DNA from 3 places in the Paenibacillus sp. UMB4589-SE434 genome. Region 1 is predicted to be linked to each of the others. Evidence: riboswitches for the same ligand, from Rfam matches in the RefSeq annotation. Region 1 holds a riboswitch; each other region holds the start of a gene.
What was found. Region 1 has a riboswitch for thiamine pyrophosphate ahead of QP775_RS05910 (thiamine phosphate synthase). Riboswitches for the same ligand answer to the same signal wherever they lie in the genome.

Region 1 (3,288 bases):
TTTTTCGAAGCAGTATGATCCAATTTACGATGATCCATTAGAGCCAGCCACCTTTCACGAGGAATTCCTTGTACGCCACGAAATTACAAATACAGCAGGCATTATGGAGGTGTTATTTCCGAATAATACGGAACCGAAAGAAGCATTAACTCGCCGATACCTGCTGAAGATAGGCGATTATGTACAAGTAATCGTTCATAACCGGCAACAAACAGCAGATGATGTTATGTTGGAGTGGCTGACGTCCTCATTTGCTGAATGGAAGCGAATTGACGTCTCAGTTGGAGGAATGGTTCGAAATGAAGATTATTAAGCTCGCTCTCCTTATGGTAGCCATCAGTTTTCCGTGGTTTTGGAATAATCGTTTACAGGCCGAGGAGCAGTTACGGCACTTACGTACCGTACAGTCGTATAATTATTTTCTAGACACTGCCGTCGATGATGCGGCGACAAGCCTCCACGCAAATCCAACTGACATCGATAAGCAAATGGGTTACGAATCACCGAAGCTAATTTCAATTAATAAGGAAGCTGCATTAAGAGCGTTCTTGGAAACGCTTTTCATAAATATTAATATTGTGGATGATCGAATTAGCCAAGATATGCTTATGTCTTATATCCCGGCAATAGCTATTGTGAACTATGATGGACTCGATATCTGGACAGAGGAGGAATATGTTGATAGTACGGGGAAATCACATTTAAAACATGTATGGCTTCCTAAAATCCCCTTTACCTACACCGATCAAAACGGTTACGTTTATGCTTTCACATTAGACGATTATGTTACGGTGTACTTACCGAAGTTGAAGTTATGGATTAAAGGTTATCAGCGAGAGCTTATGCAGCATACAGCGTTACCCCTGTTAAGGGATGGAACCCTATTTGAATCCGTTCGGCGCACGACGATTGTGAATAAGGTGCAGGACGAGCTTGCCTATCGAATAAACAGGCATAATTATTATTCGAAACGGATAGGTACGGCATACAATTTTACGTTTCCTACTATATCAGAAGAGGAATGGAACAATTCTATAAACGATGTTGGTGTGCTGGCTTTCGTACAGGATCTTCCAATGGGTGCTTATAAGTACAACAATTATGCTATTGGTGGTGCGCGGTTAATAAGAAAGGATTTATTATATGGAACCGTGCGGGATGGGATTAAGATAGCCCTTCCGGAGAAATGTAAACCACTTGTTGTGGAAGAGGTGCTGTCTAATTCTAGAGAAGCTGTGAAGCGAGGCTATTACGTAAAGTATTGTTCATAACTGCCACGTGTGACCACGACATGCGAGGGCATGTCTCTTTCCAAAATATAAGTTTCGTGATAAACTAGCGTAGCAATCAAATTATTGTCATAGTTATCCATCACTAGGGGGGCCGTATATCGGCTGAGATGAAGCGTAAGCTTCGGACCCTTAGCACCTGATCTGGATCATGCCAGCGTAGGGAAGTGTGGATTGGAATTCTTCAAGTGAATCATGGTGACACTCCGAATTAATGATATTTAGTTGGATAAATATCCCGTTCGAAGTGTATTAGTGCAAACTAATAACTACCTGATTTCACTAGGTGTTCGTTACTTCCAATTGGATTGGGAGTAGGAACCTGAATGAGGCCAATCTTCAACCACTCTCTACGTGAGAGTGGTTTTTTTGTGTTAGTTCATGTGTTGACACTTGGGTAAAAGAAGAGGTGAGAATAGTGTGATTGTGCCATGGCTTCATATTGTTACTCCTGAAGGTGTGTCTGCGAAGGTCATCGTTCAGACCGTGAAGTTATTTGCTCACGAGGTAGATGCTGTTCATCTGCGACAGAAAAAATGGAGTGCCATTCAAATGTGGAATGTTCTAGAAACAGCGAGATTAGAGGGTATCCCCATGCATAAGTGGATTGTGAACGACCGTGCGGATGTGGCCGCTTCCTGTGGTGTGAGAGGTGTCCATTTAGCGTATCACAGCTTACCTGTCTATACAATTAGACCACTATATCCGCAGCTGACAGTAGGGGTATCTGTTCATAGTCCGGCAGAGATCATGTCTTGTGCGGAGGGCGGCGCTGATTATGCGATGTACGGACATATTTACGAGACAACATGCAAGCAAGGTTTGGCTGGTCGTGGGCTTGCGGGATTAATATCATGCAGGCAACAGAGTGATATTCCTATTATTGCTATTGGTGGAATTACACCGGAGCGAGTTACAAGCGTGATAAACGCAGGGGCATCTGGAGTTGCTGTCATGTCACCAATATGGGAAGCATCATCACCTTTGAATATGGTGCGGCGTTATAGAGACGCCATGCATTCTCTTGTTCATTGAGTAACTATAGATTCCATGATGACCATTGAAAGGAGTGATACACATGCCAGCATCTGTACTTGCAGCTTCAACCATGAGCATAAATCATGCTGATTTGATTGTTGTAGGAGGGGGAGTAATTGGTTGTGCGATCGCTTATGAGGCAGCATTAAATGGACTGAAAGTAACTGTATTGGAGAAGGACCGGATCGGAGAAGGAGCTTCTAGGGCTGCAGCAGGGATGCTGGCTCCTGTTGCAGAGCGTATCCAACATGATGAACTCGCGCAATTTGCTTGTACTAGTCATGATCTATTCCCAGGGTGGAGTGAACAGTTGTGGGAACTATCGCAAGTCGATCTTGAACTGCGTTTGAGAGGGATTCATGTTCCTGTGATGAAAGGAAGTGACTGTACAGCAATTGGTCTTCAGCTTCACAAAGCAGTCGAATCACATCCAAATGGAATTAATTATGGGGTGGAGTGGATCGATAATTCGATGCTTCAAGCTCTGCCTTATTATCACGACTCCGCCATTGAGGGGGTGTATATGCTACCTAAAGAAGGCCATCTATCTCCTATAAAATTGATGGAAGCTTTGTTCACAGCCAGTAAAAAACTAGGTGTCCAGTTCCATGAACATGAACAGGTGGTTGACTTCTTAATTGAAAATGGGCGTATCCAAGGAGTTCGTACTGGATCCGGCAGCTGGTACAGCGATCATGTGCTGATCTGTTCAGGATTGGATAGCAATATGTTAACTGATAAATGTGGAATTAGTCTTCCTCTCCACCCAGTGAAAGGTGAATTGGCTGTTGTTCGGTCCAAGTTAACCATGTCTAGTGTGATGTATGGAGATGGTGTATACATTGTTCCAAAGGGTAGGGGACGAATATTTATCGGTGCAACCTCTTATCCAAATCGTTATGACAAGATTGTTGAAGTCGGTTCCGTCATGAAGCTTATGGAAAAGGCGTGTCGTTGCATT
Region 2 (3,288 bases), on a different contig from region 1:
AAAATACACATTGATAAATGGCTGGAGTATACAACGTTAAGTCCTGTAAAATAGCTGCCCATCACTGCCAGCGATGAGAATAAATCATATCCACTCGATTAAGGCGACCATCGTGATCAGACCAAGCAAAAACGATACGGTGGCGGAGCGCTGGTGTCCATCGCCATGGCTTTCTGGAATGAGCTCCTTATAAACGATAAACATCATTGCTCCTGCAGCGAAGGACAAGCCATATGGCACCATGTTATTAACGATTGTGCTCAGCAGATAACCGATCAGACCCGTCACAATCTCAACCGCACCAGTCAGCGTGGCAATTAAGAGTGCCTTTAATCGGCCAACTTGTTGATTTACTAGAAATAAAGCGACAAGAAAGCCTTCGGGGGCATTTTGTAAGCCGATGGAAAAGGCAATTAGTGGCCCCAGCGTATCATTGCTGCTGGCATAACTTACACCTACGGAAAGACCTTCCGGCAGGTTGTGCATCGTGATCGCCGCTATGATCAGGAAAGAGCGTTTGTCGATATTTACAGAGCGTCGGACAACTCCTGAATTCTCAAGATCAAGGTGCGGTATGCCTCTTTCCAGCAAGAGCAGCGTAAAGCATCCGAGCATAATACCAATGGCAAGGACAAGTACATTTGAGTGGGCCAATGCCTCTGGTATAAGGCTCATCATGGAGGCTGAGGTCATAATTCCAGCCGTATATGCCAGCAGAATATCACGCCAGCGGTGTGTCATGTTCCTCATAAATAAGATGGGCACGGCCCCTAAACCTGTAGACAGCGCTGACACTGTACTGCCAATCAAGACGTCTTTCATCGTAGATGTTGCCCTCCTGTCTGCTCCGTCTGATGATTGAGACAAAACAAATAATCTAAACTCCTATAATCATGACCTGCATTGGTTTACGATAGAGTATGCATATTTATTGTGATGTGCGCCCAAGGAATCCATACTTAAACGTATTTTGCAAATAAGAAACCTTATACTGATCTGCGATGAGGGCTAGCCACTGCACCACAGGTAGAAAGGCTTCAGGTAAGTAAGAAGCTGAATAATGAGCCTCACGATACGGGATATGCTGCCAACCTTGTGTTAGAGCCTCATAATGAGCACGTTCCTCCTGCGATACCTTCTTGCTGACATAACCCCACATATGTTGCATCGATGTTCGCAGTCCTGCTTGCGAGTAAGGAATACGGTGCTGAATATCCGAAAGAGCCACTCTAATTTGTTCGTAGTCGGCCAGACTCTCCGCTTGACCAAATTGAGTCGTTATCTCTTTATAGTATCGGTAACCACGTGCCATAATATCATATTTAACTCCTGCCCAAAGCTGCTCGGTGCTGCGACGTATGTCTGATAGCTTGTGGCGTTGAGATGGATTGTCATGTTTATTCATCGGTATTTCCTCCTGTCCAATGAAGAGTGTGTAATTAAGCAGCTTCGTCCTTTTTATCGTAGCATATAGAATCAATTATGGATTATGCTGGACTTTCAGACACGTCAGGTCTATAATTACGTGTGAAAAGTCGTGTCATCACCGCTTGAATTGAATAGGACGCTAGGGGAGCTGGAATAAGGCCGGCTGAGATTGTATCCCACAAGATACCGACCCTTTCACCTGATCTGGGTAATGCCAGCGTAGGTAAGACGTATGATGGTGTATAGACTAACAGTGAAGCACTGTGAAGCTTGTCAGCGTAATGAGCGAAGCTACATTTCTAAGAGGTTCTTGGTCATGCTCTCCTGAATGGGGAACGCAGTGATCAAGTTTAATCCATCAACCTTAGAGATATTTATCGCTTGTTGCCTGCAGCTACGAGTAAGCTGCTTTATGTTATCGCCATCCTTATAGACGCAGCTGGTAACGCCCCAATATATTGGGGCGTTTTTTAGTATACGCTATATGATACGGCGCTATTGTTATACCCTGTGACAGTTGAAAGTTTGATCGTTCAATGAATCGGTGATGCTGCATACTGCCCTAAAAGGGCAAAATAGGATCAGCTAGAGGACATTAGGAGGGTTACGACATGCAACAAACATCGCGTAAGCGCGGACTCATACTGGCATTGATTATGATGATGACCACTATGCTAGCCGCTTGTGGCGCAGGAACTAACAGCAGCGGTGCGGATCATGGCACCTCTGGCAAAGATGCTGCATCTTCACCTAAGGAGCTGCGCAGCATTAAGATGGTATTGGACTGGACGCCCAATACGAACCATACAGGTTTGTATGTAGCGAAAGAAAAGGGCTTCTTTCAGGAAGCGGGCTTAAATGTAGAGATCATTCCGCCGGGATCTGGCGGATCGGATGCCATGGTTGCATCAGGAGAAGTGCCATTTGGCGTAACAGTTCAAGAGAACATCACGCAGGCTCGCCTTCAGGGTGTGCCGATTGTATCCTTGGCAGCTATTATTCAACATAATACATCTGGCTTTGCAGCACCAAAGGCTAAAAATATCAAAACACCCCTAGACTTTGAAGGCAAAACTTATGGCGGCTGGGGTTCACCTGTTGAAGAAGCTGTTATTCGTTCAATCATGCAGCAAGAGAAAGCGGATTATGATAAAGTCAAAAATGTAAATATGGGAAACGCAGATTATTTTACAGCGGTAAAGAAAGATATCGATTTTGCATGGATATTCTATGCATGGACGGGGATTGAAGCAGAGCTGCGCGGTGAGCCGATTGATATGATCTATGTCAATCAATTCTCGGACAAGTTGGATTACTACACACCGGTCATCGCTACAAATGAGCAGACGATTCAAGAAGATCCGGAGCTGGTAAAATCGTTTATGAGCGCTGTATCTAAAGGATATCAATTTGCAATTGATAAACCAGAGGAAGCAGCAGACCTGCTGCTGAAGGCAGTGCCTGATCTCAACAAAGAGCTTGTGCAGGCCAGCCAGAAGTGGCTAAGTCCTAAATATAAGGATGATGCACCACGTTGGGGCGAGCAGAAGCGAGAAGTATGGGATAATTATATGACTTGGTTAGTAGACAACAAGTTGATGGAGAAGACCATTGATATTGACAAAGCATATACGAATGACTTCTTGCCTGCTTCATCATAAGGCTGAATCATTACTTACACAGTTACCTTCTTACTAAATCAACAGGTGAACAGAACAGCATGATAGCGACCTTATGCTTTATATAAAGGAGAGAGTATGATGGCAAACAGCTTAGTGAGCATACAAATTATTCCGAAGACCCCAAACGGTGAAAATGTCATCCCATATGTAGACAGAGCGATTGAGATCATTCAGCAGT
Region 3 (3,288 bases), on a different contig from region 1:
TTCTCCTCCTTATACACGTAGTTGTACTTCAAGTGAATTCACTTTGGAAATCTCATGATTTACGAACCGTCTATCTCTAGGAGTAAAGATTTTCAGAGTTTCTTAACCTTAGAACATCGCAATCATTAACCAAATAATTGGAATCATTGCTACAATCATACATGAAAAAAATTAACAAATAAATAATAATAATCAACGATTTTTGATATATTTCCTCAATTTTTTAGTATTTTTATTTTAAAACGAGAAAATTGTAAAATTGCCGTTTACTGGCGCCGTGTTAAGTTTTTCAAATCACAGCTCCCCAAGTTCCATCAAAACGTTTACGTTGTCCATTCTCTCCATTACAACAACAGCCCCCTTATGTAAGAAGGGAGCTGTTCTAATATTCTCTACATTGTTATCTGGCCGCTCGATATTCTTCAGCTTTATCCCGCATCCCTGCTTCGATGGCTTCAGCATCTTCCAGCCCGTTCTCCTTCGCATACTGTCGAATATCCTGCGTGATCCGCATGCTGCAGAACTTTGGCCCGCACATGGAGCAGAAATGGGCACTCTTGGCGCCTTCCGCAGGCAATGTCTCGTCGTGGAACTCTATGGCGCGTTCTGGGTCCAGCGACAAGTTAAATTGATCACGCCATCGGAATTCGAAGCGTGCCTTCGACAACGCATCGTCACGCCGCTGCGCTCGCGGATGCCCTTTTGCAAGGTCTGCTGCATGCGCCGCAATTTTGTATGTAATGACACCTTCGCGCACATCATTCTTATTTGGCAAGCCAAGATGTTCCTTCGGTGTCACATAACACAACATCGAAGTGCCAAACCAGCCGATCATCGCCGCACCGATCGCGGATGTAATATGGTCATAGCCCGGGGCAATATCAGTCGTTAATGGGCCAAGCGTATAGAACGGCGCCTCTTTGCATATTTCCAGCTGAAGGTCCATATTCTCCTTAATCTTATTCATTGGCACGTGACCAGGCCCTTCAATCATCACCTGGACATCGTGCTGCCATGCGATCTCCGTCAACTCGCCCAACGTCTTCAACTCAGCAAATTGTGCTTCATCATTAGCGTCATAAATGCTGCCTGGACGAAGACCATCTCCTAACGAAAATGCAACATCATACTGTTTCATAATCTGGCAGATGTCATCAAAATGAGTATATAGAAAGTTCTCCTTGTGATGCGCCAAGCACCACGCGGCCATAATCGAGCCGCCACGCGACACGATGCCGGTCATACGCTTAGCCGTCATCGGAATGTACCGCAGCAGCACGCCAGCGTGAATCGTAAAGTAGTCCACCCCTTGCTCCGCCTGCTCGATTAAAGTATCGCGGAATACTTCCCACGACAAATCCTCTGCCTTGCCGTTAACCTTCTCCAGCGCTTGATAAATCGGCACCGTTCCAACCGGAACCGGACTGTTGCGAATAATCCACTCCCGGGTCGTATGAATATTTTTCCCTGTCGATAAGTCCATAATGGTATCGGCTCCCCAGCGAATGGCCCATGTCATCTTCTCTACTTCTTCCTCGATCGAAGACGCAACAGCGGAGTTGCCGATATTGGCGTTAATTTTGACATGAAAATGCCGTCCGATCATCATCGGCTCGCACTCAGGGTGATTAATATTAGCTGGCAGTATCGCACGTCCCGATGCAATCTCCGCACGTACAAATTCCGGCGACAGGCCTTCTCGAATAGCTGCAAATTCCATCTCAGGTGTTACAACTCCGCGGCGCGCATAGTGAAGCTGTGTCACATTGCTCCCCGATTTTGCTCTAAGCGGCACATGACGTTCTGCCGGAAATATCTCAGCACCTGCAATTCTTACAGCATCCGTTGTCCGGAATCCGTTGTCCTCAGGACGGACATCCCGTCCCTGATACGCCTCAACATCTCCACGCTCCGTAATCCAGTCATGCTTGATAACAGGTATTCCCTTACGAATGTCCACTGCATACTGTGGGTCTGTGTAAGGACCGCTTGTGTCATAAACACGCAGCGGCTCGTTAGTCTCTATGCCGTCAGGTGTCTCAGTGTCCGCGAGTCTAATCTCGCGCTCAGGCACCTGAATGTCTGTTCGCGACCCTTCCGTATACACCTTAGTGCTATTCGGAAAAGGAGCGCACCACTCTCGAGCGTCTGCATCCATATGAGGAGTATTTTTGTATACATTTGACATTATGAGTCCTCCTTGTACTTTCCAAACCATATTGAAAGTTCATGCGGACTGTGCAGTTCTGAGGATTATGCAGGTACTTGCACCGGGCAACACGTTGCAAGTGGAGCGGCAGGGAAAGTGAAAGGAGCGGTAGTATAGATGTAGCCCTAATGAGAACTGGACGTTGATCTATCTTGCCTAAATCCGTTCATTTCAGAGGTGAAAGAGACACAAGACAATGAGAACAGACGCATACACCATTACCGTCATCACAAATAGAAAAGCCGATCCCCGAAGGAACCGGCTTGAATGGCGTCAACGAACTGCCTCAAGATACAACAAGCGGTGACAAGTCACACAAGTCTCGCTGCATCCATATCAAGTGCCGATTACTTCCCTACGCTGGTATAATCCAGATCAGGTGCAAAGGGTTTAAGATCTTCGTTGCGATCTTGTCTCAGCCCACGCTCGGGGCTCCCCTAGTAACGCATGATTAAATTGGTTGGAAATAATTAACGATTTAATCTATCTTAAGATACACGAAATTAAAGCATTTGGCAAGGCACATTCGAAGTCGTTTATGCCACTTTATGTCATAGCCCTCATCATTGTTTGCATACGCTGAGCCGCTTCCATCAATTGCGGGGCATACTCACGCATCGTCTCAACCGACATACGGCTGACTGGCCCTGACACGGATAACGCTGCCGTCAGTTTATGATTCCGATCAAAGATCGGCACCGATACAGCAGCAGCCCCCGGCTCTCGCTCCTCGATGCTAAGCGCATAACCCATCTGCCTCACCTCTTCCAGTTGGTGCAAATACGAATCGCGGTCAATTGAATCCGGCCATGTCGACTCTTGTACAGCTGCTTCTCGTTCAGCAGACTCCGCGAAGGCCAACAACACCTTACTGGATGCACCAACATACAACGGTAGACGGGCACCCACAGTCGCTACACGGCGAATCGCTTGCTTGCTTTGAACGGCCTGAATACGAATGCGGTTATTCCCATCGCGAACGTAGAGGCTCACCGTCTCACCCAGTTGTTCACGCAATCGTTCCATCTCTGGCAGCAGCAATTGTGCTGGATCGTCCAGTTCCGTCAGATTCGCTGCAA

Region 2: linked by a shared signal. The riboswitch ahead of QP775_RS11670 (ABC transporter substrate-binding protein) and the one ahead of QP775_RS05910 (thiamine phosphate synthase) in region 1 are both predicted to bind thiamine pyrophosphate.
Region 3: linked by a shared signal. The riboswitch ahead of thiC (phosphomethylpyrimidine synthase ThiC) and the one ahead of QP775_RS05910 (thiamine phosphate synthase) in region 1 are both predicted to bind thiamine pyrophosphate.

Annotation. Positions count from the first base shown of each region.
Region 1 covers NZ_JASOYK010000001.1:1,472,494-1,475,781, reverse strand. The annotation lists gene QP775_RS05920 (hypothetical protein) at 1-313, shown strand, start outside; gene QP775_RS05915 (hypothetical protein) at 300-1,271, shown strand; TPP riboswitch at 1,367-1,472, shown strand; gene QP775_RS05910 (thiamine phosphate synthase) at 1,710-2,324, shown strand; gene thiO (glycine oxidase ThiO) at 2,368-3,288, shown strand, end outside.
Region 2 covers NZ_JASOYK010000002.1:330,090-333,377, forward strand. The annotation lists gene QP775_RS11655 (hypothetical protein) at 1-54, shown strand, start outside; gene QP775_RS11660 (ZIP family metal transporter) at 85-822, opposite strand; gene QP775_RS11665 (DUF1722 domain-containing protein) at 929-1,405, opposite strand; TPP riboswitch at 1,560-1,672, shown strand; gene QP775_RS11670 (ABC transporter substrate-binding protein) at 2,040-3,089, shown strand; gene QP775_RS11675 (thiamine-binding protein) at 3,189-3,288, shown strand, end outside.
Region 3 covers NZ_JASOYK010000005.1:140,702-143,989, forward strand. The annotation lists gene thiC (phosphomethylpyrimidine synthase ThiC) at 401-2,158, opposite strand; TPP riboswitch at 2,545-2,658, opposite strand; gene QP775_RS18025 (IclR family transcriptional regulator) at 2,756-3,288, opposite strand, start outside.